One region of the Endozoicomonas sp. Mp262 genome, then DNA from elsewhere that is predicted to be linked to it. Evidence: predicted binding sites of a transcription regulator. Region 1 holds the regulator's gene; each other region holds the start of a gene.
What was found. The regulator PhoB, encoded in region 1, activates phosphate uptake and scavenging genes when phosphate is short. The targets are predictions, from matches to a motif close to TGTCATANNNNTGTCANA.

Region 1 (11,133 bases):
GGTGATATCAGCAAATTCCGGGTCATTAAAATTCATCCCAGCATACTGGATCAGGCAGCTATCGCAAAAACAGAACCCGGTGATGAAAACAACCAGGATATTTCCAGCCTGGTTGGAAAAGTAGACATCCGGCAGCTAGAAGAATACTCACAGGACGACCCTGATGCCTACAGTTTCTCCGGTGCTCTTTGCCGCGCCAATCAGGGGCTTATGGAGTTTGTTGAAATGTTCAAGGCTCCCATAAAAGTCCTGCATCCTCTATTAACGGCAACCCAGGAAGGAAACTACAACAGCACTGAGGGGATGGGAGCCATTCCTTTTGACGGCGTGATTCTTGCCCATTCCAATGAGTCTGAATGGCAATCTTTCCGTAATAATAAAACCAATGAAGCGTTTATCGACCGCGTCAATATTGTCAAAGTACCCTACTGTACCCGAATCACTGAAGAGATTCATATTTACGAAAAACTGCTGATAAACAGTTCGCTAAAAAACGCTCCTTGTGCCCCGGATACCCTTGATATGCTGGCAAAATTCTCGGTGTTATCCCGAGTAAAAGAGCCTGATAATTCCAACGTATACTCCAAGATGAGAGTCTATGATGGGGAAAGCCTGAAGGATACCGACCCCAATGCCAAGCCTTTACAGGAGTACAAAGATGCGGCGGGTGTTGATGAAGGAATGGAAGGGCTATCTACCCGTTTTGCGTTCAAAATTCTTTCCAAAGTCTTTAACTTTGACCCCACAGAAATTGCCGCCAATCCTGTCCACCTTCTGTACGTTCTGGAGCAACAGATAGAACAGCATCAATTTCCCAAGGAGACCCAGGAGCGCTATCTTCGCTATGTGAAAGAGTATCTTGCGCCAAAATATATTGAATCCCTTGGCAAGGAAATTCAGACCGCTTATCTGGAGTCATACTCTGAATACGGCCAGAATATTTTTGACCGGTATATTACTTACGCCGACTTCTGGATACAGGATCAGGAATACCGGGACCCTGAAACAGGCGATATTCTTGATCGTGTTGCGATTAATGACGAACTGGAAAAAATAGAGAAGTCAGCCAATATTGCTAACCCCAAGGATTTCCGCAACGAAGTGGTTAACTTTGTTCTGCGTGCCAGAGCTAACAACAAAGGCAAGAATCCAAGCTGGCTCAGCTATGAAAAAATGCGAACCGTCATTGAGAAAAAGATGTTCTCAAATACTGAAGACTTACTGCCCGTTATTTCCTTCAATGCCAAAGGCAGTCAGGAAGACCAGCGTAAACACAATGAGTTTGTGAAGCGGATGGTGGAACGGGGCTATACTGAAAAGCAAGTCAGACTGCTCTCTGAGTGGTATATTCGGGTTAGAAAATCTCAGTAAATGTCGCCAGGACGCGACCGGGGGTTCCGCCCCCTACAACTAACACAGGGAGCGTGTAAATGAGCATTATCATCGATCGCCGCCTCAACGGTAAAAATAAAAGTACAGTGAACCGCCAGCGTTTTCTGGATCGTTACCGTAAGCACATAAAAAAAGCCGTATCAGAGGCTGTAAACAAACGCTCCATCACTGATGTTGAGTCAGGCAGCCAGGTTACCATTCCCCGCAAAGACCTTTCGGAACCCTTTTTCCGGCATGGCCAGGGTGGACATCACAAACAGGTTCACCCCGGTAATAAAGAATTTACCGCTGGTGATCGTATTAAACGCCCAAGTGGCGGTAAAGGTGGCAAGGGTGGCGCGGGGAAAGCCAGCAACAAAGGAGAAGGAATAGACGACTTCTCTTTTCAGATTAACCACGACGAATTTCTGGAATACATGTTTGATAACCTGGAGTTGCCAAACCTGGTTCGGAAACAGCTGCAGGACGCCACTGAATTCAAGTATGTACAGGCCGGCTTTAACAATGACGGTTCTCCGGACCGCCTTAATGTTATCCGATCCCTGAAGTCCGCTCATGCCCGAAGAATTGCATTATCCGGGAAGGACCGGCGGGAAATTCGAGCCCTGAAAAAAGAACTCAGGGAAATGGAGGTCAGCCCTGATGAAACCGATATGGAGAAAGCGGAACAATTAAGGGCACGAATCAAAGAGCTCAATAGTAAACTCAAACGCCTGCCCTTTATTGACGACTTTGACCTGAAATACAACAATTTGATCCGGGTACCATCTCCCAGCAATAAAGCCGTAATGTTCTGCGTTATGGATGTTTCTGGCTCCATGACCCAGGAAATCAAGGATATGGCCAAACGCTTCTTTATCCTGCTCTATCTGTTCCTGCAAAGAAGTTATAAACAGATAGAAGTGGTATTTATTCGTCATCACACCGCCGCCAAGGAAGTTGATGAGGATGACTTCTTCTATTCACGGGAAACGGGGGGAACCATTGTTTCAAGCGCCCTGGAAATGACCCGGGACGTTATTGAAAAACGGTATAGCCCTACCGACTGGAATATTTATGTGGCACAGGCCTCCGATGGCGATAACTGGGAAGGGGATTCATCAGTTTGTTCAAAAATTCTCACTGAGCAAATAATGCCAAAGGTTCAGTATTTTTCTTACGTAGAGATTACCGACCGTGCCCATCAAAATCTCTGGCGTGAATACCAGTCTGTTGCAGAAGCATTCCCGGAAACATTTGCTATGCAGCAAATCAAAACACCTGATGACATTTATCCGGTATTCCGACGCTTATTTGAGAAAAAGGAGCATGCATGAGTCCGCCTTTATCCACCGGCTCCGAGTGGACTTTTGATCTTATTGAAAAATATGACCAGGAGTTAGCCCGGATTGCCGGTCAGTTCCGGCTGGACACCTATCCGAATCAAATAGAAATCATTAGCTCCGAGCAAATGATGGATGCCTACTCCTCTACAGGTATGCCCCTGATGTATCACCACTGGAGTTTTGGCAAACACTTTTTACAGACCCAGCAAAACTATCAACGGGGTCGAATGGGGCTGGCTTACGAAATAGTCATCAACTCTAACCCATGCATTGCCTATCTTATGGAAGAAAACACCATGGCAATGCAGGCACTGGTTTTAGCCCATGCCTCCTATGGACATAATTCTTTTTTTAAAGGCAACTACCTTTTCCAGACCTGGACAGATGCTGACTCCATTATCGACTATTTGCTCTTTGCCAAAAACTACATTGGCCACTGTGAAGAAAAACATGGAGTTGAAGCGGTAGAGGATATCCTTGATGCCTGCCATACCCTAATGAACCAGGGTGTTAACCGGTACCTTCGCCCTCGTCCCCTCTCACCTGAGCAGGAACAGGCAAGGCTGGAAGAAAGGGCAGAATATATCCAAAGAAACCTCAATGAGATTTGGAGTACAATTCCCAAAGCGCCAGAACAAATAGAGGAAAAAAAGGAACGCTTCCCTAAAGACCCGGAAGAAAACATTCTTTACTTTCTAGAGAAGAATGCTCCCCTCCTGGATACCTGGCAGAGGGAAATCATCAGAATTGTCCGAAAAATAGCCCAGTATTATTATCCGCAACGACAAACCCAGGTAATGAATGAGGGTTGGGCATGCTTTTGGCACTATCACCTGCTTCATGAGCTATACAAAGAAGACAAGGTGACCGATGGTTTTATGATGGAGTTTTTACATTCTCACTCCAGCGTGATTTATCAGCCTGAATTTGATAACCCACACTATAGCGGTATTAACCCTTATGCTTTAGGGTTCAATATATTTCAGGACATCCGCAGGATCTGTGAAGCACCCACTCCTGAAGATAAATTATGGTTTCCGGATATAGCGGGCAGTGATTGGTTAGAAGCAGTTCACTTTGCTATGAAGAATTTCAAAGATGAAAGTTTTATTTTACAGTTTCTTTCCCCAAAAGTAATGAGAGATATGCACCTTTTTTCTATCACGGATGACGAGGGCAAATCCTATCTTGAAATTGACGCTATCCATGATGACAGTGGCTATAAAGCCATTCGTGAAGCCCTCGCCAAACAATACAATATCGGAGAGCAGGAACCAAATATTCAAGTCTATGACGTAGATATTCGCGGCGACCGTAAACTGACCCTGAGACACTTTCAGCATCAAGGGCGCCCCCTTGATAATAATACAAGGGAATTACTCAAGCATATTCATAAATTATGGCAGTTCGATATAGAGTTACAGTCCGTTGATAATGGCCATATTCGCACCAGACATCATTGTCCTGAACCTGGAAACGTAAAGAAAAAGTAAGGTAGTTGTATTCAATTATTGACGAATAAACCTTGATAGTATGATCGTTGAAATAATCATCACTAATCTAATACTGGCTAGTTTTACAGGAATTTGATTCCACCACTAACAAAACTGTTTCCCTGGGCAGCATTTTCACTTTACGTTACCCCTTCATTGCTACGTTCATATCAACCACAAGCCATTGACGGCTATCAGTTTGATAATATAGTAAGCAAGCGATTAATAATAAATACTCTATTGTGGGTATCTTATTAGAAATTCAATAATGTTTCAGTTTTAATACTTCCATCATTTAAATGCTTCATGTATAAATACATGTACTAAATCTCGTCTATTCAAATCTGGAATCACGAGTCACATTAGGGAGTTACCTAGATGAACATTTTTGATGAAGTTCTTCATCGTTTAAGCAGCAAAACACGCATTCGCCAACTGTTCAAAGACGCTCACGTCTCAGATCTGGAACGTGTCATCTCCAGAATGAGAAGTGTTCTGGAAGAAAAGCAGAATGCCCGTGAAAAAGAAGAAGAAAAGCGCCAGGTAAAACTGGAAAGCATTGAAGCCATTAAACAAATAATGGCTGATCGCGGCGTATCCATGGGTGACCTGGGATTAGGTGAAGAAACAACATCCAAACGTCGTCGTAATATTCAGAAGTACACTTTCCAGTACGAAACTGAAACCGGTGACCAGGCTCAGTGGGAAGGCGCAACAACTGGCCGTCTGCCAAGAGAATTCCAGTCCTATCTGGAACGCACTGGCAAAAAGCGCATGGACTGCGTAATCGAAGCTCAAGACGAAGCTTAACAGTTATTTATGACCTGAGAGTTACCCGTACATCATTTCAATAAGTTTGATATACAAGTGTTGCGCTCAGGTCATTTATTTATTTTCATGACTCACCGAAGCAACAGAAGAAAAACGGTTTTCGGGAAAATGACATATAAAACAACTACCCTGCCCCGGATGGCTGGAAATCGTTAACCATCCATCATGCCTTAGCAATACATGCTTAACAATCGCCAGCCCCAGCCCCGTTCCACCAGACTCAAGACTTCGTCCTTTATCAACTCTATAAAAGCGCTCTGTCAACCTGGGAATATGAACCGGGTCAATCCCCACGCCATTATCTTCAACACTAATACAACATTCCTGATTTTTTACTTTTACTCCAATGTGAATGACCCCGCCCGCCTGAGTGTATCGCACGGCGTTAAATACAAGATTTGATAAAGCACTGCGCAGCTCACTTTGGCTTCCCTTTAAGTAGATACCCTTTACCCCCTCTAATGTAATCTCATGATCATCACTTCCACTTAATGACCTGGCATCATCGGCAACCTGGTTTAACAGTTCTTCCAGCTTTACCGGGTTTGACTCACAGGAAGTCGCAGACTCCAGGCGTGAAAGTAGCAATAAATCTGCCACCAGATTTTTCATTCTGGCTGATTGCTGCTGCATTCTTTTTAACGCCTTGCACCACATAGGTGACAAGGATTCTTCTATATCTGCATTATCCAACAGGGTTTCCAGATACCCAGCTATTACCGTAAGTGGTGTTCTTAGTTCATGGGAAACATTGGCCACAAAATCTTTTCGCATGGTTTCTAACTGATTGATTCGGGTAATATCCCGAATAAACAACAATCGACTTCCCATGCCATAAATCGTAATGTTGATCTGCAACTGCCTTTCGGTATTAACCGGTGAAGCCAGTTCTATCGCCTCTTCGTAACGACCCGAGTCAAAATAATCCAAAAACGAGGGATCGCGAACCAGGTTCGTCAATAATTGGCCTCTATCCCCAGGCATTTTCAAACCCAATAAATCTCCTGCCGCGCGATTCCACCACTCCAGACCGCCATTGTTATCCGCCATAACAATGCCGTCTTCCAGGGCAGCCGTTGACTCCTGTATACGATCAATAACTCCCTGCAAACGCTCATGGGAACCCTTCTGTCGCTTTTGAATCCGGTAAATACCATCGAAGATGGCACCCCATAAACCACGGCTTTCCGGAGGCTCTAATTCACTAACAGCTGTTTTTTCCAGCCAAGTCAACAGACGAAACAATTGACTCAGGCTCCACAATAGATAAACAGCCAGGACAAGTGTTATCCCCAGTAAAACATGCCCCAGCCCCCATCCAATGAAGGTCCCTATTGCCAGGCCCAGCAATAGTCTGCCCAGCAATAGTGATCTGGAATAAGTGATCACTCGCCCCCCCTTACAACTTGGTGGAAAAACGGTATCCTGTGCCCCTGACGGTTTGTATATATCCCTCGTAACCACTACCAAGTGACTTTCTCAGTCGTCGAATATGAACATCAACGGTTCGCTCTTCAACATATACATTACCGCCCCAGACCTGATCCAGTAGCTGACTTCGGGAGTAAGCCCGCTCCTGATGCGTCAAAAAAAACTGTAACAAACGGTACTCTGTCGGACCGATTTCTGCCGCCTCGCCATCAATGCTGACCCGGTGGCTTACCGGATCCAGCTTTAACCCCTTGATGACAATGGCTGACTGCCCATCAGATACTCCACTTCTTCTAAGAACCGCCTTTAACCTGGCGATCAACTCCCGGGGTGAAAATGGCTTGGTAATATAATCATCCGCCCCTGTTTCAAGTCCACGAATTTTATGGTCCTCCTCACCTTTTGCCGTCAACATAACAATGGGTATTTCAGAGGTCATTTCACTTCGCTTTAATCGCCTTGCCAATTCAATGCCGGATATATCCGGCAACATCCAGTCAAGTAACACCAGATCCGGCTTCTGGTCCACAATTTTAGCATGGGCTTCCCTGGCATCTGCTGCTTCAATACAATCGAAACCCGCCATTTCCAGGCTTATAGCTACCATTTCCCTGATGGGTTCTTCATCATCAACAATCAGAATTTTTTTTGCTGACATGATTTTACCTTTCCCGATAATAATTATTACGACGTCAAGGAGAGTACACCCCTTAAATGTTACAGCCAGATGACAAGTCCTCAAGACCGATTATCCAGACTATTTAACGGCTCAAAAAAATACCGGCAAACACAATGGCACCAACCCAGTGATTACTTAGAAAGGCCTTAAAACAACGATCTCTATCACGGTCATGGGTGAGAAACTGCTGGTAAACAAACAGCATGGAGGCGAATGCAAGAGCAGCATAGAACAACGCTCCCAGCTCCATTTTAATCCCAACGGCAATAAGGGTAATAATGGCTAAAAGCTGAAGGCCGCCAATAATGAGATTATCGAGATCACCAAAGAGGATAGCTGTTGACTTGATACCGATTTTGATATCGTCATCACGGTCTACCATGGCATATTGTGTATCGTAAGCCACAGTCCAGAATAGATTGGCAATAAATAAAAGCCAGGTCTCCGGAACCAGTGAGCCACTTTCTGCGGCAAAGGCCATAGGAATAGACCAGCCAAAGGCAGCACCGAGAACAACCTGGGGAAAATGAGTGTAACGCTTTGCAAATGGATAAAATGAAGCCAGGAACAGAGCGCTCACCGAAAGAACAATAGTTAGCGTATTGGTGGTCAATACCAGCAAGAAAGACAGGGCAATAAGTACAACAAAAAATAATAATGCCTCTTCTTCCGTCAGTCGCCCATCAGCTAATGGCCTTGTAACTGTTCTTTTTACATGTCCATCAAAATTACGGTCAGCATAATCATTGATGACACACCCGGCACTCCGCATCAAAATGACCCCCAGGGTGAATACCAAAAGATTGTGATGAGTTGGCATCCCATCCGCTGCCAGCCACAATGCCCACATGGTGGGCCAAAACAGAAGACAAATACCAATCGGCCGATCCAGGCGGGCAAGGCTGATAAACTCTTTAATACGGAACATGTCCAGCGTTTTCATAATAATTAGCTCGGGCTTCCTGTCTGCAGAACCATCAAGACGTCACTCATCTTATGGAAAGGATGGTTTGCCGCCTACCTCAGGTAAAAAAACTTCGCATACTGATAGGGGCCTGGAATTCAGATAAAATAAAGATCGCCTTGCCCAGGCCTTTTCTTCCCTGAAACAGCAACCAAGATACGGATTAACCTCATGTGCAGATAATTCCGCCAATTCGATGGCTCCTCGTTCCACGCTTTTCTGAACAAATAAATATTCCCCCAGAGGCTTATTCCCTAGCATAAGCAGCTCATTATTTGATCCACCAAGACTGCTCCGGGGAATGACACTCCTCGCAAATATTTTTGGCTTGCCACCACCCAGCAGCAAAACCTCGCGAATAGAGGCTTCTGTCTCGGAAACACCCAAAAATTCAAGCTCAGCTTCTGCTGGCTGACCCCACTGATGCTTAAGCACCTTAACCTCAAACTCACCACGATAGGTTTTCTTCAACCTTGCGGTTAAAGACCCCCTATCAAGCAGCCATGCTTGCAAATTATCCGGTATATTGTCCAGATTATGCAGACAGGACTGCCAGCGTAAACTCGAACAAAAATTTAATGGCATCGCCTAACCGCCCAATTATCCAAAAAAATGCCCTCTATACAGAAGAAAATGTGTTCATTTAGCACCAAAGGTTATTGAAGTGATAGCCCCATGGATTGATGATATTGGCAGTGGATCAAAAATCATCATTTTGCTCAAGGAATATAGACAAAATATATGGGCAAGCATCTACCAGTGAAAGGACTCAAAATGAAAAAAAATCCTGTGGTCTGGCGTGCGTCCACTCTGCACTTTCTTGATGATCCAGCCAGGACTCCCACCAAAGATGCCGTTGAGTTCCACGAGGACGGCGCTGTTGTGGTTGATGACGGTCATATCCTTGCTGCCGGTGCGTATCAAAGCATTGCCAAGCACTTGCCAGCGGCCTGTGAGACTTACCATTTACCGGGAAAGTTGTTAATCCCGGGATTCGTTGATACCCATGTTCACTATCCCCAACTGGGAATGACCGGTGCCTGCGGCGAACAGCTGATTCAATGGCTTGAGCGATATACCTTTCCCGCAGAGGCCGCATTTGACTCACCAGACTATGCCCGGGAAGTCGCCCGGTTTTTCCTGGATCAGTGTCTCGCCCATGGAACCACGACCGCCCTCGTGTTTGGAGCCGTATTCCCGGAATCAGTCACCGCATTTTTTGAGGCGGCATCGGAAAGACAGCTGCGCATGATCGCAGGCAAAGTCATGATGGATCGTAACGCCCCGGACTACCTGCTTGATACTGCAACAACCAGCTATGAAGAGAGTCAGCAATTAATCAGACACTGGCATGGTAAAAACCGTCTGGCCTATGCCGTCACTCCACGGTTTGCCCCGACCTCAACCCCCAACCAGCTTAAAGCTGCCCGGCGTTTACTGGATGAGTTTGATGGGCTGTATCTCCATACCCATTTGGCAGAAAATTTAAAAGAAGTAGCCTGGACTCATAAGCTATACCCCGATAGCCAAAACTACCTGGATGTTTACGACCAGTATGGCTTACTGGGTTCCCGTTCATTCTTTGCCCATGCTATACACCTTTGTGAAGCCAGTTGGCAGCGCCTTGCCGATACGGGTTCCTCCCTATCCTTTTGCCCCAGCGCCAACCTTTTTTTAGGCAGTGGGCTGTTTGATTTTCAAAAAGCATCCTCCCTGAATATCAACATAGGCCTGGGAACAGATATCGGGGCAGGCACCAGTTTATGCCAGCTTGAATCCATGAAAAGCGCCTATCAAGTGTGCCAGCTACAGGGAACAAGCCTGTCTCCACTCAGCGCGTTTTATCTGGCAACACTGGGTGGCGCAAGGGCTTTAGGGCTATCAGATAAAATAGGCAGCTTCACCCCCGGAAATGAAGCCGACTTCCTGATTCTCAACCCCAGAGCAACACCCTTGCTGGCATTTCGGATGAAGCAGGCAAAAACCTTGGAAGAGCGCCTTGGCATCATGATGACCCTGGGAGATGATCGCCTGATAGAAAACACCGTCATTATGGGAGAAACCTGGCAGAAGAAAACCGGAGAGTATAAATAAGCCAGCCCAAGGGATTCTGATTTGGTATAGTCAGCCTGTCATAGCAGTATGCAAAGCACTCTTAACTATAATCAAAAGATGTTCAACCAGTACTTTAAGCCTGACTAGCGTTTAATAATGAAAGGCTTAATGAAGGAGGCATAAGTAATGAAGAAATGGCAATGTCTGGTCTGTGGCTTTACTTATGATGAAGCGGAAGGTTGGCCAGAAGATGGTATTGCCCCTGGCACCCGGTGGGAAGATATACCAGATGACTGGCTTTGCCCGGACTGCGGCGTTAGCAAAAGCGATTTCGAAATGGTTGAAGTCAACTAAACAACACCCGGTTAGACAACCGTGATTTGATAGATCCGGGCAGGGTGTGATGGTAAGAGCCTCTTTTTACAGATACTTTGTTGATATGTTGTTCTTACCCCCCTGTTTCATACAATCGTTTGACTTTTCTCCCGGTTTAGCGTGAGATTCATCCCTTTAGGCTGCTCAACTGGCTACTGCTCTGCAATAGCTGGTATTCCTATCAATTACCTCTAATGATTAAACAGACCTGACAGATTCGGGGGAAATACGTGAAGTTCAGACTGCTACTATGGGCACTGGGACTGTTGATGAAACGGGCCGGGAATAAAAACCCCGCTTTCAGAAAAAAGCTCGAGGGTCAGACGCTCACTTTCCAGATCAGTAGCCAGGATGGAGCTGTACGCCATTACAATGTGAAAGATATGCGCGTAACAAGCCATTCAGGAAAAGCAACCAACCCCAGCTTTGAAATTGCCTTCAAAGATTCTGCCACAGGCTTCCAAACCTTGACCGCAAAAAATGCGCAACTGGCCTTTATGAAAGGCATTCAGGATAAAGACATTATTATCACCGGGGATTTTAGCAAAGTTATGTGGTTTCAGGGCCTAATGAAGTACCTGATGCCCA
Region 2 (11,133 bases), 200 kb from region 1:
CTGAGTTTTTCAATTGCGGTCTGTGTATAGAGAGGTGGGTAGTGGCTATTTCGGCCATTCCTTCTTTTATTAATTTTTCTCTCCAGTTCAGATCATCTATATAGAGATCAGCAATAATGATCAAGGGTTCAGTAAAAAACAGGTTTTCCAGTTGTACAGGTTGTTGATACCGGAGCTGCCAACTTTGTTTTTGTTCTATTGCAGTGGTTTTTAAATGGTCAACTTCAGCAACTCTTAACAGTACATTTTTTCTTATTAAATCAGGCCATTTTTTTTGAGTGATATTTATAATAAATGTAACAGGGTCAATAGCTTCGATGATTTCTGCATTGACGCATGCTCCATAACTATCTGCTATGGCTTTACAAGCACATAAATACATTAGTAACAATAAGTGGCGTATTTTCATAAGTGGCTTTTGGTCACTGGTTTATTGGTTTTTCTGTTTGCACTTTTATGTTTTCTCAAATAAGGTGACAGAGCTGAGTAAATCCGTTATTCCTAAGAATATGATTCCGTACCTGTTTGAGATTGCGTGTGTCTATTATAACCCCTGATACCCTTCGACGTTCTGCCATGAATCTGCTTGCCAGAAGAGAATATTCCCGCGGGGAACTGGTTCAGAAGCTTAACCGCCTGACAGATGATAAAGAGATGATCGCTGAGGTTCTGGATCGTCTGGAAGGCCAGACACTGTTAAGTGATGATCGTTTTGTTGAAAGCTTCATTCGCTCCCATGTAAACAGAGGTCATGGACCAATGAGAATTAACCAGGAGCTTCGGCAAAAGGGGATTGCTGCCGACAAGATAAGCCTTGCCCTGGAAAGTCTTGATATTGACTGGTTTGCCAAGGCTGAGGAGGCCAGACAAAAAAAGTTTAGTAGTGAGCCTCCCGAAGATATGAAAGAAAAAGCCCGGCAAATCCGGTTCTTACAGTACCGGGGCTTTCCTGCCGGGGTTGTTATGGAGCTCTTTTAGCACCTAAAGCAGGTGGGCATAAAAAGGCAGGGTTGCTGCGCCAATAACCAGTCCCAGCAATGCCTCGCTTGCCACTGAGTGGGGGCTGTTGTTTTTCTGGGTGGAATAAAACGCCTGATATTGGTTGGCCAGGGTATGAGGCTCAATAGCTACCAGCTCAGTGGCTGGCCAGGTGGCAGTCATGTCTATCAACTGTTGAGCCGTGTAACTGGTTAGTTCCTGGCCAAGTTTAAAGTATGCTTCTTTCAGGTTTTCCAGGTTATGGATAAATTCTGTGAGAGGGACTTCAATTGAAAAGTGCTGATGTGTCATCTTTGCCGGGACCTCTCTTGTTTTCACTAATTTACCCACAATAATGCCTGAAGCGTACCCGTGTTGTATTGATGGATATCTAGTTTTCTGCTTCCAGTCGGCAGTTAATACTGAACTCATTGATGGCGGCATTATTAGGCTGATTCAGTAAGAATGCCACAGCATGGGCCACATCCGCAGGTTCAGTTATATCCTCTGGCAAACTGGAGGTAACATCGCTGGCCATATCGGTTTTAACAAAGCTGGTACAAAGAGCTGAGGCTCGAATACCATGATCCCACCCTGACTGTCTGCACCCCTGGTGCAGAGCTCTGGCGGCAAACTTTGACATGGCATAGCCTGTGCTTTGCTCACTTTTCAGACGTTTTCCTGAAAGGCTGATAATATTGATGACCCGGGCCTGACCGCTTTTTTTCAGCCAGGGAAAAGCCGCCCTAAGCAAGCGCCAGGGACCTTTGGCATTGACTTCCCACATAGTATCAAGGTCTTCCTCATCCCCTTCCTCAATGCTTACCTGTCGGTAGATACCGGCGTTATTCACAAGGCCATCAATACGTTTAAAATGATTGGCCGTTTTTTCCACCCAGGCTTTGGCACTTTCTTTATCCACCGCATCGTAATAACAAACCAGAACATTTTTATTGTTAGCCAGCACGGTGTCACTGAGCGATTCCCGATTTCTAACACCCAGACTCAATCGGTAGCCACAGGTAAGCAGGTGCTCTGCTATGGCTTTACCAATTCCACGGTTGGCACCGGAAATCATGATGATTTTATCACTGGCAGTATGAGTCATTTTTACTTCTCCTGATTCGGTGTTTTAATGCTATTGCCATATGACCACAAAAACAGCCCAGTGTAGCACCCGCCAGTAGATCGCCCAGGTAATGGTAGTATTGTCCCAGCATCCCCGCCATCAAACTCAGGCAGGACAGCGACCAAAGCCAGCGGTACTTTGGAGCTGTGTGCCAAAAGACCGTAGCCAGTGCAAAAGTGACCAATGCGTGACCGGAGGGAAATGCACTATAGGCTTTCCCTCCGGTAAATGGGAAAAAGCCTTCAATACCGTTCTGTAACCAGGATGGATTGTTGTCAATCCAGGTGTCAGGCCAGGTACGACCAAACGCCAGTTTAGTAAATAGCCTTGCTGCCCAGGCAAATGAAAGAGCAATAAGTAGTGTTGACACCCTACCCGCTACACGTTGCCGCCACGGTTTGCTGAGACAGGCCACCAACAGCACGGCAACAAGTATTTGCAGTAAATCTGCCGGCCAGGTCATTGCCTTAAACACATCACCCCTTAGTTGATGTTCATAGGCAAAGGTTGCGACGGTGCGATCAAAAAAAGTGATACTGACCAGTGTAGCTAAAATGCCTAGCAGGTAGCCCCCAAGATAAGATTTCTTCACTGTTTATTCCTGGTGAAATTGTTATGAAATATCCAGATTCAATACAGGCTAATTCAATCCCCGTGAACGCTGCTAAATAGAAGCTGGGAGTGGGCCGATAATTATCCTCTATGATTGAATCACAAAAAATAAACCCAAATAAAGCCGCACAAAATACCCTGGGAGCTGCCCGGCAACAGGCTGATGAGCTTCATCGGCAGGGGCGGCACCGTGAGGCTGCGGCGGTTTATCAAAAGTACTTATTGTTAAATCCCGCTGATGCCGGAGCCTGGCTTAATCTTGGGGTTTCCCTCAGAACCATGAAGCAATTTGTGGCATCCGCTGCACATTATCACCGTTCACTGGCTATCCGTCCTGATGACGGGGGAGCCTATAGTAATTTGGGTAATGTGCTGAGGGATATGGATCGTATCGAAGAGGCCATAGCTGCTCATGAAAAAGCGGTAAGCCTTGATCCGGAGAATAGCAGCTACCGCTATAACTATGCCATGTCCTTGAGGGATGCCCGGCGATTTAAAGAGGCGCTGAAGCAGCTGGAAATCTGCCTGGAAAGCTGCACTGAGCCAAAATACAGTAGACAGTGGGCGAAGCTTGAATTTGACCGATCTCTGGTACTCCTTTATCTCGGTCAATTTAAAAAAGGCTGGGAGGCTTATGAATCCCGGTGGTACACAGGGGATCTACCCGATCGGCTTGAGTGTTTTCCTTGCTGGACAGGAGAGGCCCTGACCAATAGAAAACTGCTCCTGTTTGCAGAACAGGGTTTTGGGGACAGTATCCTTGCTGCCCGGTTTTTACCCTGGTTACGGGAGAAAAAAGCCCGCAATGGGCATATTACCCTGGTCTGCCGCCAGCCTTTGCACCGGTTGTTTGATGCACTGCCTGTAGATGAAATGATGACTATTGAAACCCTTAACCAACAGCTACAAAAAGGTGAGGCGGATTACGATTACCAGGGGTCAATGATGAGCTTGCCGGGACTCTATGGGGCCAGCTTGAGAAAACTACCCCCTCCCGCCCATCTGACCATTCCAGCCCAGGCCCGGGAAAAGTTTTCCTGGTTGAAACGAAGTTTTCAGGGCAAGTTGAAGGTAGGGGTTGTCTGGTCAGGCTCCATAACCTTTGCTGCCAATAGTAAAAGGGCGGTATCTCTGGAACGTTTTATTGATTTGGCAATGATTCCCGGTGTTCAGCTTTTCAGTTTGCAAAAGGGACCTAAGGAGCATGACCTTGCCAGTCACTGCGCTCTTCCCTTGATAGTGGACCTGGGTAGCCAGGTCAATGATTTTGCCGAGACGGCCGCAGCCATTGATGCTTTGGATGTGGTGGTGATGACCGATAGTTCCGTGGCTCACCTGACGGCCAGCCTGAATAAGCCGGTCATTAACCTGCTAAATTACAAGCCTTACTGGCTCTATTTCCCGGAAGGAGAGCGTACCCCCTGGTATCCCAGCATGAGATGTATTTGGCAAACCACCTCCGGGGAGTGGGATGATGTATTCAAGCGGGTAAAGGTCATCCTGGGTTCATGGCTGGAAAACGCTGATTAGAATAAGTGCCGCCAAGCGTTAATCGACATACTGCTCTTACTGAGTGCTCCCCTTCTGATTTTTTGTCAGGTATAGCCCCTCAGCTCTTAGCCGATAGAGTACTAATTGGCAGGATATAGAGTAAATAAATGTAGAGGAGTTCTGGTGCCGTCACTGTGGGCAGCCGGGATAGATCATGTCAATAAAGCTGCTTATTTTGCTACCGGGTAATATCATTTGGTAATTTTATTCAAATAGCTTGATTTTTCATACGCATAAACCGCAGTCGCAAAAAAGCACACAGGTTCTTATTTCTTTCTACAATAGATGCCAATAACAAACAAAACTTGTCATGGGTATGGTTTATTCTGGCTAATACATAGCCAGTGGGTCAACTGGATGGCGAAAAGGGTCATTTTGGGCTTTTTAACAAAGCATTCAGGTTAGTTATAACTATGGTTTAGGTAATGCTTGGAATTTTTAAATCTGCCGAAGCGATCCCAGCCATCACTCATCGTGATGAGGTGGATCAGCGTTATAAATACTGGCGTATTCACATCATGATAGTGATGTATGTTGGTTATGCCACATTCTATTTTACCCGTAAAAGTTTTAACTTCGCTATGCCAGCCATGATCACTGATCTTGGGCTGGATAAAGCAGATATAGGTATTTTAGCCACTCTTTTTTATATTATTTACGGATGCTCGAAGTTTCTCTCTGGTGTAATCAGTGATCGCTCAAATCCCCGTTTTTTTATGGGCATTGGCCTTATTGCCACAGGGTTTACCAATATCTTCTTTGGGCTATCTTCATCCGTATTGGCTTTTGCAGCGTTGTGGAGCCTGAATGCTTTTTTCCAGGGGTGGGGGTGGCCACCTTGCTCGAAGCTGCTTAATTTTTGGTATTCCCGTTCAGAACGGGGGTTGTGGTGGTCAATATGGAATACGGCCCACAATGTTGGAGGCGCCTTAATTCCATTATTGGTAGGATTCTGCGCCCTGCATTTTGGTTGGCGTTATGGTCTTATTGTGCCCGGCCTTCTGGCTATTATGGTGGGGCTGGTTCTGTGCTGGCGGCTGAGGGATACACCAGGAACCATGGGGTTGCCATCTATCGGCCAGTGGCGCAATGATGAGCTGGAAATGAAGTATGAAAATAATTCACGGGGGCTGAAAACCCGGGAGATATTGAAGTGCTTTGTACTAACGAATAAGTTGATCTGGCTTTTAGCCCTGTCTTCAGTACTGGTTTATATAGTGCGTACCGCTATTAATGACTGGGGCAATCTTTATCTGATAGAAGTCCATGGTTATAACCTGGTTTCTGCCAATTCCGCAGTGACCTTTTTTGAAATAGGTGGTTTTTTGGGGTCCCTGGCTGCCGGCTGGGGGTCGGATAAATTCTTTCAGGGAGACCGGGGTCCCATGAATTTTATATTCTCCCTGGGCGTTTTAGCGTCAGCTATGATTTTATGGATTCAACCGTCATCTTCCTACATTGTCGAAGCGGGATGCTTTTTTAGTTTGGGATTTTTTGTTTTTGGACCCCAGATGTTGTTGGGAATGGCGGCTGCCGAATGCTCCCATAAAGAAGCGGCAGGAGCAGCAACCGGATTTATTGGTTTGTTTGCCTATATTGGCGCCGCACTGGCAGGTTATCCCGTTGCCAAGGTACTTGAACTGTTCCACTGGCCTGGATTTTTTATGGTGATTACAGTGGCAGCGGCTATCACGGGATTGTTGCTTTTGCCGTTTGTTACTTCAAGGAAGGTTAGGGGATACGAGGCAGTGTAGCTTGGTTTTATATAAGCTGAGGGGCTTTGGGTAAGAAGTATATTGGCTGACCTGCTTATTCTTTTTCTTGATATGAGTGCTTATTGTTTAGTTTATAATTAACGATGATTTTAGTAAAATACCTAAAGTGGTTGTTTGTTATGAAATATATAAACCTGAGTCCCTATATCCTGAATTCTTTTTCTGAGTTTTTTTTTCGAAGACTTTTATCTCGGTGGTTAACCTTTACGTTAAGTTTAACCATGGGTTTTTGTGGTTTTTCTTATGGGGTTATGACAAGCGAGCGCGAAGATGGTATTACATATCATTACAGTGATAAAGTTAGTGATGAATTTCGTGTAAAAGTAAAAAGCTTGGTTAGAGTGCCATTTGCTAAAGCTTTAGATAAAGAACAGAGTTCTTCAGTTGCGCAATCAACGGATTTGATGAAATCCCTTGTCAGGGCCTTACAGGAAGCCAGGTTGGATGTGTATATTTATTTTAATCCAAGAGAGGGTGAAATTGATGAACGTACAAGGGGTGAAGCTGTAAAAGGTTATGTATTTTACGAGTCAGAATTGGGTCTCAATTTATCTGAGGAAGGTGAATTTGATCGTCAAGACAATGGTATTAAAAGAACGGGGTATGGAATTGAAAATGATAAGTCATATGCGCAAATGGTAAAAATGATGGGAGAAACGGTAGAGCAGCCAGTGAAATATGTAAATCTGGTTAGCCCCATTAGAATATTTGTAGATATGTTGAAAAAAGCTTTGTTCTCTATGGGTGATGGAGGGGGGGAAGGATTGAAATTTGAGAGCTTGTTAAGCCCATTTAGAGTTATGGGTATGAGTAAGGAGCAGTTTGCTGATGAAGCATGCCTTATCTTTTTTATTGTCTATCAGCTTGGTTTGTCTGATCTTTTGTCTGGATATGCGTCAATGTTACCAGGTATATTCCAAGATCTTAAAGATATAGTTAATGAAGGGTTTGGTATATTTGATCAGCAAGGACAACAAAATTTTAAACAGTTGACAGCAGAGTTACATACTATGTTAGGTGATGTTGGTTTTCCTATAGAAAAAACTCCGAAGGTTTTTTTTGAGGTTTTTTGATTTAAATAAAAATAATTAAGTGTCAGTGATATAGAGAAAGCTGGTTTTTATTTTACGCTAATGTGTGATTTCAACTTTGAGACCTTGCGGTTTTTAAATTTTATTGATAAACAATTAAAATTATTTTCTTGTACCTGCTTTAATCAATATGACCTACCAACTCCGCCCCTACCAAAAACAAGCCGTTAACCGTGTTATAAGCCATTTTCGTAAATCCAGTGCTCCGGCGGTTGTGGTTTTGCCTACCGGAGCAGGGAAAAGTCTGGTGATTAGTGAGTTGGCCCGGCTGGCAAGGGGGCGGGTGCTGGTACTTGCCCATGTGAAGGAGCTGGTGGAACAAAATCATAGCAAGTATGAAAGTTATGAGTTGCAGGCTTCTGTTTTTAGTGCAGGACTGGGGAGAAAGGAAGCCACAGAACAGGTTGTATTTGGCAGTGTACAGTCAGTTTGCAGAAATCTGGATCAGTTTCAGGATGATCGCTTTACCTTACTGGTTATTGATGAGTGCCACCGGGTCTCTTTGGAAAAAAACTCCAGCTACCATAAAGTCATTGGTCATTTGCGGGACTTAAATCCTTCTTTAAAAATCCTTGGGCTAACAGCAACACCCTACCGTTTGGGGATGGGATGGTTGTATCAATATCATTGCCCTGGCACAGGGAAACACTCAGTACGTGCTGATGAAGAACGATTCTTCAGGGACTGTATTTTCGAACTGCCGCTGTCCTATATGATTGACAACAGCTATCTCACCCCTGCCAATGTAATGGATGCACCGGTAGCTTTTTATGACTTTAGCCAGTTGGATCGGGACCGTTATGGGCGTTATAGCGAAAATGACTTAAATCAATTGTTGCAGGGAAAGGGTCGGGCAACCCGGCAGATTATTACTCAAGTCATTAAAGAGTCTGAACACCGGCAAGGGATTATGGTGTTTGCTGCAACTGTTGAACATGCTAAAGAAATCTATTCCTACTTGCCTGAAGGGGAAGCAGGGCTTGTTATTGGTGATACCCAGGTCAGTGAACGCAATACCATTATTCAGGACTTTAAGGCGAAGTCCCTTAAGTATCTTGTGAATGTTTCGGTTCTCACTACAGGGTTTGATGCACCTCATGTTGATCTTATCGCCATTCTTCGGCCCACAGAATCCGTGAGTCTGTATCAGCAAATAGTGGGTAGGGGGTTACGGTTAAGCGAAGGTAAAAAAGAGTGCCTGGTTATGGATTTTGCCGGCAATCGCTATGACTTATTCAGCCCTGAGATCGGTGCTCCCAGGCCAGACTCTGAAACTGTGCCAGTCACTGTGCCATGCCCGGTCTGCGATTTTGCCAATACCTTTTGGGGAGTGGTGGATCAGGAGGGTGATTTGGTCGAGCACTATGGGCGGCGATGTAAAGGCATTGAAGACTATGAGGGCATCCGGAAGCAATGTGATTTTCGTTACCGGTTCAAGGAGTGTGACCAGTGCGCAGCAGAAAATGATATTGCTGCCCGTCAATGTCATGGTTGTGGAAAAACATTGGTTGATCCTGACAATAAATTGCGCGAGGCCCTGAATCTTAAAAACTGCATGGTCATCCGTTGCTCAGGCATGACTTTGGAAGAGAGCCAGAGTAAACAGGGGGATTCAAGAATAAAAATCACCTATTACGATGAAGATGGTGCTGAACTCAAAGAGTTTTTCCGTTTGGATACGCCATCCCAGCAGGGAGCGTTTTACCACCATTTTGGCAAGCATGCGTTGATAAATCGCGGTGAATCTTTTCGAGCGACTTCAGTGGCGGCGGTTGTTGCCCAGTCAAAAAAATTCAGAAGGCCGGATTTTGTCATTGCTCATCGTGATCGTGCCAGGCATTACTGGCAAATCCAGGAAAAAATCTTTGACTATCAAGGCTGTTTTCGGGTTGCAGAGGATGCCGGGTAGACTTTAGTCGTAGGGTTAGATGTGCTGACCTTACTGTCAGTGAATCTGTTGGTAAAAAGGGGCATTCTTGCTAACTAGTTGTCAATTACAAGGATGTACCCCCTATGAATTATAAGAAGCAGTTAATTCAGCAGTTGGAAGTTGTCAGCCATCAAGAGCTAAAAGATAAAATTGGTATGCTTGCAGGCCCTCAGTCCTGTAGTGCCCATATTGAGCTGGAACTGGAAATTACCAGTAGCCAGAAGCTTTCGTCAGAGCAAAGGCAGGAATTGCTGGGTTTGCTCTTTATTCGATCTTTACGTTGTGGTGTTCTTTCCTACCAACATCTGATAGCTCGGATAGACAGTCTTATTGTGCCTGTTGCTGCCAGGCAAGCCCTGACTCAAATAATGGAATCACTCAAAGGCGATCATGGTTATTTCGTGGATCAGGTTCGCAGTATGGTTTACTCACTGTTTGCAGCACCATCCACGGATTCGGAAGATCTGAAGCACTTGGCAGCCTGGATTCGAACCCATCCTGCCTTGATGCCTGAAGAGAGGGAGTCATTATCTAACTCGACTGAGCTACGGGCTATAGTGCACGAACTCGCAGCTGAAGGGGAATCCTGTGCCGTTTCAGAATTAGCCCAGTCCAGGAATCGATGGTATATACAGGCTATTTCAGAGTCAGAGAGTCTTGACGAGCTGGATCATATCCAGAAATCTATTTTGGCAGATACCCTTCCCCGGATTTGGAAAACGGGGCTGAATAGTTTACTGGAACATGCAGGGGAAAGCCTTGAGCGTGATGGAGCCGTTAAGGTCGGCGAGTGTATCACCCGTATGATTCAAACTGCCGTGCTAGCCTGCCGTTTGAATGCCAGTATGGGGCCGATGCCGGATTATGCCGGTTATATTGATCAGATTACCCATTGGTTTTTCGGGTTTATTAACTCACCTATAGTGCGCGATATGTTAGAGCTGGAAGCAGAAAAAGCCAGAAATGACATAGGCTCAATGCAACAACCTTCACTTAAAACAAGGTCTTTAATGGTTTTTAGTATTTAATGTCAGCTCGAACAATAAAAATATGACATAGATTCGTTCCCAGGCTCCAGCCTGGGAATGCATACCTCTCCAAGCCGTAACAGTCAGAGATATCCGTGTGCATTCCCAGCGAGGAGAGGTTGTCGCAAAAGTTATTTTTATTAACCACGGAGACACAAAGACACAGAGAAAAGCGTTTTTTTATCATTTTTGCTCCTGATAAGGGACAAAACAAGAAAACTTTGTGCCTCTGTGTCTTTGTGGTTAAAACAAAGCATACTTTTGCGACAACCTCAGGACGCTGGGAACGAGGGGGTTAAACATCATTGAAATGATGGACTAGAATCATCTGAATAAAAAATTCATAAAAGGTCTGTGATTCCATGGGAAAAGCAAATCAACCGCCTGGATATAACCTTGGCTTTCTGCCCTATGAGTGGTTAAAGCCGGTTTTTTCTTTACTAATGGCCGTTTGTTTTTTAGCGGCTTTCCCTGCCTATGGGTTGCAGAGCAATGAGGCCCTTGCCATTTTTAACCTGATCGATAAACGGCTCGGCTATATGAAAGATGTTGCAGCATACAAAGCCCGGAATCATAGCCCCGTGGAGGATCTCCAAAGAGAGTGGGCAGTCATCAAAAGTTCAAGGGAGCAGGCAGAAAGGCTGGGGCTTGATCCCGATAGTATTGAGCATTTTTTTGAAGCTCAAATCAGTGCCGCTAAAGCCATACAGTACCGTTATCGTGCGGATTGGCTATCAAGCCCTCTTCCTGCGGATTATAAACCCGCTGATTTGATAACTGTGATCCGTCCGGCATTGATGGAGTTAGGAAACGATCTCCTGATATCCATCAAGCAGTTTCTAAAACGTGGTTATTCTTTTTCACCGACCCAGGAAAAGTTATTTGTAAAGACTATTGCCACTGCCCGGTTAAGTCAGGCAGACAAGGTAAAACTTTATCGGGGACTATCAGAGATCAAGCTAACAGGTGTGGATAAGAAGGGATAGGGGATAGGGAATAGGCTATTCCCTATCAGTTAGGACTGTATATCAATAAAAAT
Region 3 (11,133 bases), 320 kb from region 1:
GCATCCATCAAGGTGCCAACACCAATGGTCAAGGAGTGTTTGGGAACCTGGTTGATATCACCATTAAAAAAACGGGAATTGGCCTGACGGGTTTTATCGGTGAGTGTTTTAATGCGGGTTCTGGAGGTCAGGGAAGAGCCAGGCTCATTAAAAGCAATATGACCATCATGACCGACCCCCCCTAAAAACAGCTCGACCCCTCCAGCATTGCGCATTTTTTCTTCATAGCGGTGGCATTCAGCATCAAGGTCACTGGCATTACCATCCAGCAAGTTAATATTGTCGTGGGGGATATCAATGTGCTCAAAAAAGTTATTGAACATGAAGCTTCTGTAAGATTCAGGATGGTCAGTAGGTATGCCTACATATTCATCCATATTAAAAGTGATCACATGTTTAAAACTCACCTGACCATTTTTGTATAGCCGGATTAGCTCGTTATAGGTTGCAAGCGGGGTGCTACCTGTGGGGAGTCCAAGTACAAAGGGCTTTTCCTTTGTTGGAGAAAAATCCTTGATTCTGTCAGCAATGTATTTAGCAGACCATTTGCCCACATCAGACTTGCAAGCCAGAGGAATCAGTCGCATAAGTTTACCTGTAGAAGCTGGGTCATGAAACCGGTTACATTTATGGCTGTAGTTTATCGTCCAGGCCAAACAAGTCAAACTAAGTGAAGTGGCATACCAAGCCGCGCCTGGTTAGAGGCGCCTATATGCATTCCCAGCGGGGGAGAGGGTGTAGGCTTTTTCGAACCACGAAGGACACGAAGGATTTTAAGAAAAGCCTTGGTGTACTTAGTGTTCTTCGTGGTTCCAAAAAAACAGGGCATTGCGCTGAGACTTTCGCGCCACCCTCGGGGAGAGACTGTCGCAAAAGTTATTTTGATTAACCACAGAGGCACAAAGGCACGGAGATTGATTGTTTGAAAATTAAAAAGCTCCGTGTCTCTGTGCCTCCGTGGTGAAAAAAAGAGAAATCAGCCTGTTTTGTATATTCTATATTAAGTTTTGCAACACCCTCGGGGACGCTGGGAACGGGAGGATAGATGCTATTGCCGGAAAGATTCCTTAGTAAAGCACCCGGCAACGTATTGTGCCTTCTATCCCCTTCAGTTTTTCCAGGGCCATATTGCTATGGGCGGCATCCACGTCCATAACGACGTAACCGACATGTTCATTGGTTTGCAGGTATTGACCACTGATATTGATATTATTCTCTGAGAAAAACTGGTTGATAGCACTTAAAACGCCGGGGATATTCCGGTGGATATGAAGTAGCCGGTGCTTTCCGGGGTAGGCGGGCAAAGCCACCTCAGGAAAGTTCACGGAAGACAATGTTGTCCCGTTATCACTGTATAGAACCAGTTTTTCTGCGACCTCCCTGCCAATATTTTGTTGGGCTTCCTGGGTACTCCCTCCGACATGGGGAGTTAGAATAACATTATCGAACCCCTTTAATGGACTAACAAACTCATCATTGTTGGAGTAGGGTTCCTCAGGAAACACGTCAATGGCAGCCCCTAATAACTTACCCTTTTGCAGGGTGGTTACCAAAGCATCAATATCAACAATGGTTCCCCGGGAAGCATTGATAAGGACGCTCCCCTCTCTCATGGCATTGAATTCATCAGTGCCAATCATCCATTGGGTAGCGTCTGTTTCAGGGACGTGAAGGCTCACGACATCAACCATACCTAATAATGTATGTAGCGCATGAACCTGGGTGGCATTGCCAATGGGGAGCCGGTTTACCACATCATAAAAATAAACTTCCATGCCCAGGGATTCAGCCAGTATTCCCAGTTGGCTACCAATATTGCCATAACCTATTATGCCCAGCTTTTTACCCCGGCTTTCATAGGCATCTTTTGCACTTTTTTTCCAGCCTCCTTTATGGGCAAGGGCATTTTTTTCAGGAATTCCACGAAGCAATAAGATGATTTCTGCCAGAACCAGTTCTGCTACGGAGCGGGTATTGGAATAAGGCGCATTGAACACAGGAATCCCCCGGCGGGTTGCCGCTTCAAGGGATACCTGGTTGGTTCCTATACAGAAGCAACCCACAGCCACTAATTTTTTTGCGGCCTCGAAAATTTCATCAGTCAGCTGGGTACGGGAGCGTATTCCAACAAAACGAACATGGGCGATGCGCTCTTTCAGTTCTTCAATAGACAGTGACTGACTAACGTAATCAATGTTGGTATAGCCAGAAGCCTCCAGAATTTCCACTGCTGACGGATGAACACCTTCCAGCAGTAGAAAAGGAATTTTGCTTTTATCCATGGATGTTGCAGGCATGTTGTTAACTCGGGTTTTCTCATTCAGTGATTATTGTTTTAGCTGGAAAATGCCCTTGTACAGCCACCACTCTGTCTGGTGGCTGAGTGATTATGCTTTTATAAAAGGGTTAACCAGGCGATCTATATTCCAATACTGGAGAGTGTGGTTATCACCTGTCGAATGGCTTGGGATAGAGCCGGGTGCTTTTCGCTAAACTTTATGGCCTCTTGCTCCAGTTGTTCATTATAGTCTTGCAGGGGGATGTCACCTTCCGCTTGAGCCAGGGCAAGTTGAATTTCATCGGTGATTTGCCTTAATGTCCCGGCAGTACATTCATCAACAGGCTGTCCCTCCAACATATCGTGAAGATCCTGTATTCGCAGGTGGAGTTCTTCCGGCATGGCTTTCTCCTCTTTAGCTAAAGGCTGGGAGCCTCAGGTGCTGTTGACCCAGTGTATATCAACAGAGCCTCAATGCGAATGATAGCTCTGGCAGTTTATTACGGCCATACTTAGAATTGATATTTCTCTTGTCAACGCTCATCTATGAGAATAGATGCATCGCTTGGATGGATGGGGTATGAAATACAAGCATCGCTGGATTAGTGGAGATCGTATAGACCTGCCTGAGGGTAAGGTTGTTTGTGTTGGCAGGAACTATGCGGCCCATATTAATGAGCTAAATAACCCACTGCCTGATGATCCTGTGCTTTTTATTAAGCCTGGTACCGCTTTAAGCAATATAGAGCGTATTTTATCCCTTCCGAAGCGCAGGGGGGAGATACACTATGAACTGGAAATTGCCTTGCTAATGGAGTCAACGCTTACGGATGCCAGTGAGAGTGACGCGTTAGATGGCATAAAGGCTGTAGGTTTGGCGCTTGACCTGACCTTAAGAGACATTCAGTCAAAGCAGAAAACTAAAGGGCTTCCCTGGGAAGTGGCGAAGGCATTTGATGGTAGCTGTCCGGTTTCCGGCTTTGTGGCGAAAGAGCATATCAATGATCTCTCAACCCTTGAGTTTAGTCTTGAGATAAATGGAGGGTTGAGGCAACAGGGTATGGTGGCCAATATGCTGACATCCATTCCCGGGCTGCTGAGCTATATGAGTCGGCATTTTACTCTTCTGCCCGGAGATATTGTGTTAACAGGGACTCCCGCAGGTGTTGGCCCTTTAGTGGAGGGGGATCAACTGGTATTGTCTATTAGTGATATATTTTCAGTTCAAACCCGGTGTCATTATAAGTAATATCCAGGCTAAAGTACTGCAAGAAACGTCAGATATTGTAAAGAAGCAGGCTTGTAAATAGCGGTAGACAAAAGGATCATGCTTTGCTGTTTTCGATTCAGCGGAGTATGTCATCTTAAGCCAATAGAACCCAGGTAATAAAGGCAGTATTCCATAGTTATTGAGTGGAGACTCCAGTGACAGACTCAAACGCCTCAAGTGGTTTTGGGCTCCATATACTGGTAGCAGAAGATAATCCGGTAAATCAGCTGGTGGCAGAAAAGCTACTTAAAAAGCTGGGCTGTACCTGCGTTATTGCCAATAACGGTAGGGAGGCAATAGGCATGTTAGCCAGTGGAACCTACGATTTGATCCTGATGGATGTGATGATGCCTGAGCTGGACGGGATGTCTGCTACCCGTGAAATCCGTGCCGTAAAAAATGAGACAACCGATATTCCCATAGTCGCTTTTACTGCCAATGCCATGAAGTCAGACCAGGAAGCCTGCTATGCTGCCGGTATGAATGATTTTATATCAAAGCCTGTAACCGTTGATCGAATGAGAGAAATGCTTGCTAAATGGACCGCCATAATCAAGGGCGAAAAGGCCGGATAGAAAGGGTTTTATCATCTGGTTAGTCTACCATACTTTCTGTAAATTCTGACCTTTCCGGTGGGGTTGGTAGCGGGAGGTGAATAAAGTAATACCCATGAGGAGACATTAAATACTTAACGCCATAAATTTACTTAGTATTTTCTGTGGCAGTGTATATTCGGAGAAGCCAAAAATACTAAAGCATGGTTTTTCGAACTCGTGAAGATTAGCCAGCCAAGTCATATATACATCGGGCTTCAGGTCATATAGATAATTACAGAAATTATAAAATTTATTCCTTTTTTCCGAAATACAATTCCTGTAATGGTTAATATCTCTATATTTTCCACTAAATCTCTTTAAGTGGGATCTATCCATGTTAATGGTAATAATACCTATCATAAAAAAAATTACCACACGAGCAATGCTTTCAGTCTCTCTATCATCCTGGGCTACCTTTGCAAGATATAGTATAGATGCAGCTTCCTGCCATGAGACTACAGGCATATCTGCAAAAAATGAATTAAACACTGCTGAAGGGGTATCTAACTTTTTAATGCCATTTTTATGCTTACTTTCATCAATGGCAACTCTTTTTATTTCAAGAAGTTTTTTTTTTGCTTCAGCTAATAAACAAATATCCTGGTGGCCAAGTTTTTTTAATAAACATTGAACTTCGTCTTTACCTGCATAGCAAAAGCTCGTAGTAGTAATTAGGGTATACAAAAGAATAAAGCGCATAATCAACAGTCTGATGAGTCTAATGGCCTAGTGCTACTAAGCGTTAATATCTATACAACCTCCGTTCATCCTGAATTCTGAGTTTGACGAAGAGTTGAATTGAGCCAACATACTTCGATACTTCGTCAGGCTCAGTACCCAGTGCGAATGGTATTTTCTCGCTACGACCAGCTGAGTTCGATAGGCTGTTGGTATGATTATAGTTTGAACGTTTAATTTAAACTTCCCTAGCTCAGATATTTTATAAGCTGCCCCGAACATTATGCTGAGCATGACGACTTTTGGTAACTGCTCCAGCATGGCTCTACCTCTTGCATCCATTCAGTGGTAAGGGGGCTGGTGAAAGAATGCCGTACTGGGGAGTACGGCTAGCTAAAGCATGTCCCTCACGGATCCATCAAACTCCGGTTTTCTATCTGGGTGCCGGTTTAGTACATCAGGTCCCTGATTTGCCGGGTTCTGCCATTATCGTCTATTGCAACAAAGACAAGGCTGGCCTCCGTCAGTTTTGAGGCTCCATGTGGTCCTTCAATCCAGGCCTCCACTTCTACTTTGATGGATGTACGGCCTACTTCAATCACCTGACCATAAAACTCAATTAAATCTCCCATTTTAACGGGTCTTAAAAAGCTCATGGCTCCTATGCTGACTGCTACGACCCTTGTACCTCCCGCCATTTTCCTTGCGGTTAATTCTCCGGCCTGGTCAAGGTGTAAGGCAACCCAGCCGCCGAATACATCTCCAGAGCTATTCACAGAGGTGCTATCAGCCAGCACTTTCAGGGTTAAATCACCTTGTGGACCAGGAATAATATCTGGAGGAGAATCATAAGCCACAGCGTTAATGTTCATAGTTACTCCCTGTTATTATGAAACAAGTACACTCAACGTATTGATTCAGCAATATTAATACCAAGACTTATGTTTCATCTTGGGGCAACAGAACCAAAGAAGAGATGCCTGGTTCTTTGATTTTCGGGGTAATAAAGATTGGGTATAGCCAATGAGTAGAGGATGGTTTTTGTTACAGATATCCCCAGTGTCCCACATGCTTTCAGTCATTTATAAACAGTGATATCAAGCCAAACCATTTGAACTCGTTCCCATACTGCCTGGGAATAAATACCTTCCCCATAGGCCTGGTAAGTACCCAGCCTGATGAAACCCTATATTTCTGACTACTTGCTCAGATGCGCTGCTTCGTTGCAACTCTGGTTACATAGGCCAACTATGCGCCTGCCGTTGCGCCTTGCATCACACCTAATCAATCAGCCAGAAATATAGGATTTCATCAGGCTGGGTACTTATTGATTGGAAGCATTAGTATGCATTAATTCACACTATTGTCATAAAGGCTCTTTATAGTTTCATTCGATATTGAGGTAATGCCCCCTTTCCAGTGACGGAACCACTATCCAGGAGAATGGAAGGATGAAGCTGAAAGCACTGATTTGTACCCTTGCTATAGCAATGAATGCTCAGGTAGCCAAAGCCAGTCAGGTTGATTCCCGGTTACCAGCCTATGACAAATCCAGTGGGGTTTCCGGAAATTTATCCAGTGTTGGCTCAGATACTTTGGCTAATCTTATGACACTCTGGGCAGAAGACTTTAAGCGACAATATCCCAATGTAAATGTCCAGATTCAGGCCGCAGGGTCATCCACAGCTCCTACGGCCCTTTCAGAGGGAACGGCTAATGTGGGACCCATGAGCCGTAAGATGAAAGACCGCGAACTGGAAGCTTTCGAAAAAAAATATGGATATAAACCGACGGCAGTGCCCGTTGCTATTGATGCACTTGCCTTGTTTGTAAATAAGGATAACCCCATTAAAGGATTGACCCTGTCAGAAGTGGACGCCATCTTTTCCTCAACCCTCAAATGTGGGGAAAAAGCTGAAATCAGAACCTGGGGGGATGCCGGGTTATCAGGCTCCTGGTTAAACCGCTCCATTCAGTTGTATGGGCGTAATTCGGTCTCCGGTACTTATGGTTATTTTAAAAAGAAAGCCCTTTGCAAAGGAGACTTCAGAAGCAATGTTAATGAGCAGCCAGGTTCTGCTTCGGTTGTTCAATCTGTCAGTGCCTCAGTGAATGGTATCGGTTACTCAGGTATTGGTTATAAAACCTCCAGTGTTCGCACGGTACCCATTGCAAAAAATTCCCGTCAGGATTTTATTGAGGCAACACCGGAGAATGCTGTGAAGGGGCATTATCCTCTTGCCCGCTTTCTCTATGTTTATGTCAATAAAGCGCCTAATAAATCGTTACAACCTCTGGAGCGTGAGTTTTTAAAACTGGTGCTGTCGAAGCAGGGACAAGAGGTGGTGGTGAAAGATGGTTATATTCCTCTGCCCTTAGCGGTGGTTGAAAAACAATGGGTTGCCCTTGGTTTGAAATAACAGAAGCGGCTAAAAATAATATAAAGCCTGTAAGAATGCAGGCTTTTTTGTTTGTACCCATAATTCTACTAAACTGCATTAGTACCTTAATTTTTTTAGTATGATGCATTAGGTAGATGTTATGAAACTCACTTATAGGATTTTCTTTATTTCGATTATTTTTTTCTCGATCCCATCATTTGGTGATTACTGGCTGCGTTCAGATAATGCACGAGATCAGGAAAAAATGGAGGAAGGACAACTCTGCTATGTTGTTGATACGGATGATGGAGATATTTTCTTTGGAACAGTGAACTCGGATAAACACTGTGCTGGGAAATGGTATGATAAACGAGGTAAGTCTCAATCAGTTGCTTTTGAAGAAGGTTTCTCATTTCAGCTTAGAGATCGTGATGAATTGAAAAATTTGAAGAGTAAGATTAGTGAAGAGGATGTTGATGATATAAATGAATTGATTTTTTTAAAAGTAAGTGATGAGGTTTATTTAAAAAGGAACTACCAAAAAGTTTGGGGTGAAATGCAAGCTAAAGGAAGGCCAAATTATGAATTAAAAATTAAAAGAGATGGTCAGGATCGAGATTTAGAGGTTAGGCAGGTGGTTAGAACTCAATCTCATGATGAATGGGAAGATGAAGAAATAGACTATAAATTAGTGGCCTCTGTAAAATATGATCAGCAGGTGGAAAAAGACGAACCGGAAGAAGATACCAGTATGGACTTAGGGGATCGCCGTGTTATTGAGGGATATATTTTTCTTAAGGTGCAAAGTGCTTGGGTTAAAAGAGGACCAAATTATGAAAAAGTTGACTTAAAAGCAGGAATTATGGATCCCTTCAGTGGAAGTGTAACTAATCTTGGAGGGTTATTAGGCAGTGGAACAGAAGATAAATTTTTCAAAGAATTTATTCGCCAACATAAAAATAAAGGAATAACAAAAGGAGCCTTTGATCATCGTGGAAAAGGCGCATTTGGTGATGAGCATGATTTTAGTGATACTGCTCGTGGAAAAAATAAAGCATGGAGGATCTCGAAGAAAAAAATATAATAAATTATAGGCAGATAATTTGCTCAAAAAGTAATCATAGATGTGATGGTGATTAAATAAAGGTCTGGTTTAATTAAACCAGACCTTTATTTACGACAGGTATATTTTAACAAAAAGACATATGCATCCGTCGATAAACCGGTGCCCATCGTCTTGAGCGAATCTTTTGCTCCATCTCGGAAATGTCACACTGTTCTGCCAGCCCCTCTTTCTGGGCCTGGGCGATATCACAGGTAACTTGCTGAATATGTTCCATCAGAGGAAGAAGGGGAGCGTCTGCATTTGTCAGTGCAGGGGATGACAGCGCCAGGGTTTCTACGGCAGCATCCAGCATACCGTCAGAGACGTTTTCAGCACCGGATGCCAGCACGCCCAAACCCAGCCCGGGGAAAATATAAATATTGTTACACTGGGCGATGGGGTAAGAACAGTCGTTAAGCAGTACAGGTTCAAAGGGGCTGCCAGTGGCAATCAGGACTCTGCCGTTGGTCCAGCGAACGATATCCTCTGGTAGCGCTTCAACCTGGCTTATGGGATTGGATAGAGGGAAGATAATAGGCCGCTCATGATTTTCAGCCATCTTTTCAATAATGGACTGGGTAAACAGCCCCGGCTGACCACTAACGCCGATAATGGCATCCGGCTTGCCATGGGTCACCACATCTTCCAGGGAGATGGTTTCACCGGCGGACCAACTTTCTACCAAACCATAATTATGGGTCAGTTTTTGCTGGAATGGGCGGAGTCCTTCCATGCGGTCGTGGAGTAGGCCATATCGGTCAACCATAAAAATTTTGGCCCGGGCTTCTTCTTCAGACAGCCCTTTAGCGGTCATAAGACGAACCAGCTGCTCTGCAATGCCACAGCCTGCCGATCCGGCTCCCAGGAATGCGATTTTCATATCCTCTATGGATTTACCGGCAACTTTACCTGCCGCTAACAGGGATGCCGCTGTTACCCCGGCTGTGCCCTGAATATCATCGTTAAAGCAGCAAAGTTGCTCACGGTATTTTTCCAGTAGCGGTGTGGCGTGAGTTATAGCGAAGTCTTCAAATTGCAGCAAAGCTTCTGGCCAGCGGCGTTTCAGTGCCTGGATAAAGAGATCCACAAACTCATAGTACTGATCATCGGTAATTCGCTGATGGCGCCAGCCCAGGTAATTAGGATCATCCAGTAGTTTTTGATTGTTTGTACCACAGTCCAACATGATAGGTAGCGTCTGGTTTGGAGAGATGCCACCTACCGCGCTGTACAGGGAGAGTTTACCAATACAAATGCCCATACCTCCGACGCCTTGATCCCCGAGACCGAGGATGCGTTCACCATCGGTGACCACAATAACTTCAATATTGCGCTTGAAGTTTGCCAACATGCAGCCAATCCGGTCGCGCTCAGGATAGGAAATATAAAGGCCTCTTGGACGACGGTATAAATCACTGTAACGTTGGCAGGCCTGGCCAACGATTGGGGTGTAGATAACCGGAAGCATTTCCTGAAGATGCCGTTGCACCAGAGCAAAAAACAGCGTTTCGTTGGTATCCTGAAGAGAGCGAAGGTAGATATGCTTCAGTATGGGGGTTGGTTTAACAGAAAAAGATTTATAAGCGCGTCGACATTGCTCTTCAAGGGACTCTACTTTGGGGGGTAGCAGGCCGTGTAGATCCAGTTCTGTTCTTTCTTCCATGGAGAATGCTGTACCTTTGTTTAGCAAAGCATTTTCCAGCAACAAGCGTCCGGTCAGGCCTGTATGAATACTGTTATCGTAATCGCGCATTATTTTTTCCTGGGAATATCCACATCCATTACCTGGGCTTTCCCGGGAATCCAGTGTACTCAGGCTTATAGAGACTTTTAAGCCGGCCCCTTTGACGCCTGACAACAACTATGAAGCTGGAAAGTGGTAGACAAAACACCAGGTAGAGGTGTGAATATGTGTCTGTACTTGATTTTAAAGGATAAGCCTTGACACATTGAGTATACAGACGGGGAAACCGAAATGCCCCTGAATAGAGAAGCAAGAGTGTTACTTAATGTGGGGTTTTCTACACAAACAGCCTGTTCAGGTAACAAAAAACAATTGTCGTACTGTTGGGTAAACAAACAGGTATTCTTCGGAAAGTACGTATACTGCTGCCTGTAGGGATATGTCAATAAGTTGGCACGCCCTTTGTACTATTAAAGCCAAAAATAAAAAAAATAACCATATAACAATAATAAAAAGCTAAAAGGTTCGGCCTATAACAATAATTCTAACGTGGTCGACGGCAAATAGATGGGTTTTCAGGGTGACTTTTTGCAGGGTCGCTACCAACAGGGACAGGCGAAGATTAATAATAATAAGACCACTGGAGTGGCGTAATTCTTCGACATCAGGGAAGATAATAAAGCAATTAACTGCACAGCCTGCAAACCCATCTGCTTGTTTTCTTATTTTTCAGAGAAAATGTATTTTTGCCTGATCTCTTCATCTTGTCATCAACTTCCTGTCATTCTCCACCAACCACCCATAGAAATATCTTGGCTATAATTTGTGTGTTTTTTGTATAAATGGTCTATAAAAAAACTGGCATCTTGATTATTCAGGTGCTTCTGAAGCTGAAGCATTGGTCAAAGTAAAATTAATGGCCAAAAGTATGAAATTCCCTTTTCTGGTATAAGGACTACCAGAAAATACGGTGACGGCTATGGTGCTGAGATGTGTTCTTCCAGCCTTGTGCTGTGTGGTTTGATGACGGCTTTAAGGCCGGCTGGAAAGCCAGGCAAATGCTCCCATATGCTGTTCCATGGTTTGTAAGGTGTTTACCCGGATCGTTGCGCCCGGGCAAATAATGTCAGTCTTGATTCAG

Region 2: a site for PhoB is predicted at 2,711-2,728, ahead of MJ595_RS03220 (phosphatase PAP2 family protein). Genes of this name have one in related genera too.
Region 3: a site for PhoB is predicted at 6,176-6,193, ahead of MJ595_RS05600 (phosphate ABC transporter substrate-binding protein PstS family protein). Genes of this name have one in related genera too.

The regions. Positions count from the first base shown of each region.
Region 1 is NZ_CP092489.1:940,465-951,597, forward strand. Features, by position in the region: gene MJ595_RS04100 (PrkA family serine protein kinase) at 1-1,371, shown strand, start outside; gene MJ595_RS04105 (YeaH/YhbH family protein) at 1,431-2,708, shown strand; gene MJ595_RS04110 (SpoVR family protein) at 2,705-4,210, shown strand; gene MJ595_RS04115 (H-NS histone family protein) at 4,589-5,020, shown strand; gene phoR (phosphate regulon sensor histidine kinase PhoR) at 5,096-6,430, opposite strand; gene phoB (phosphate regulon transcriptional regulator PhoB) at 6,441-7,130, opposite strand; gene ubiA (4-hydroxybenzoate octaprenyltransferase) at 7,234-8,094, opposite strand; gene MJ595_RS04135 (chorismate lyase) at 8,146-8,700, opposite strand; gene guaD (guanine deaminase) at 8,890-10,209, shown strand; gene rubA (rubredoxin RubA) at 10,357-10,524, shown strand; gene MJ595_RS04150 (helicase) at 10,776-11,133, shown strand, end outside.
Region 2 is NZ_CP092489.1:742,614-753,746, forward strand. Features, by position in the region: gene MJ595_RS03200 (AarF/UbiB family protein) at 1-409, opposite strand, end outside; gene MJ595_RS03205 (recombination regulator RecX) at 538-978, shown strand; gene MJ595_RS03210 (hypothetical protein) at 982-1,290, opposite strand; gene MJ595_RS03215 (SDR family NAD(P)-dependent oxidoreductase) at 1,370-2,086, opposite strand; gene MJ595_RS03220 (phosphatase PAP2 family protein) at 2,067-2,699, opposite strand; gene MJ595_RS03225 (tetratricopeptide repeat-containing glycosyltransferase family protein) at 2,810-4,249, shown strand; gene MJ595_RS03230 (MFS transporter) at 4,696-6,024, shown strand; gene MJ595_RS03235 (hypothetical protein) at 6,165-7,118, shown strand; gene MJ595_RS03240 (DEAD/DEAH box helicase) at 7,267-9,045, shown strand; gene MJ595_RS03245 (hypothetical protein) at 9,150-10,094, shown strand; gene MJ595_RS03250 (chorismate mutase) at 10,457-11,080, shown strand.
Region 3 is NZ_CP092489.1:1,263,130-1,274,262, forward strand. Features, by position in the region: gene nagB (glucosamine-6-phosphate deaminase) at 1-587, opposite strand, end outside; gene serA (phosphoglycerate dehydrogenase) at 1,068-2,297, opposite strand; gene MJ595_RS05575 (DUF4404 family protein) at 2,420-2,680, opposite strand; gene MJ595_RS05580 (fumarylacetoacetate hydrolase family protein) at 2,859-3,527, shown strand; gene MJ595_RS05585 (response regulator) at 3,704-4,123, shown strand; gene MJ595_RS05590 (hypothetical protein) at 4,229-4,843, opposite strand; gene MJ595_RS05595 (acyl-CoA thioesterase) at 5,272-5,694, opposite strand; gene MJ595_RS05600 (phosphate ABC transporter substrate-binding protein PstS family protein) at 6,274-7,242, shown strand; gene MJ595_RS05605 (hypothetical protein) at 7,364-8,287, shown strand; gene MJ595_RS05610 (NAD-dependent malic enzyme) at 8,394-10,061, opposite strand.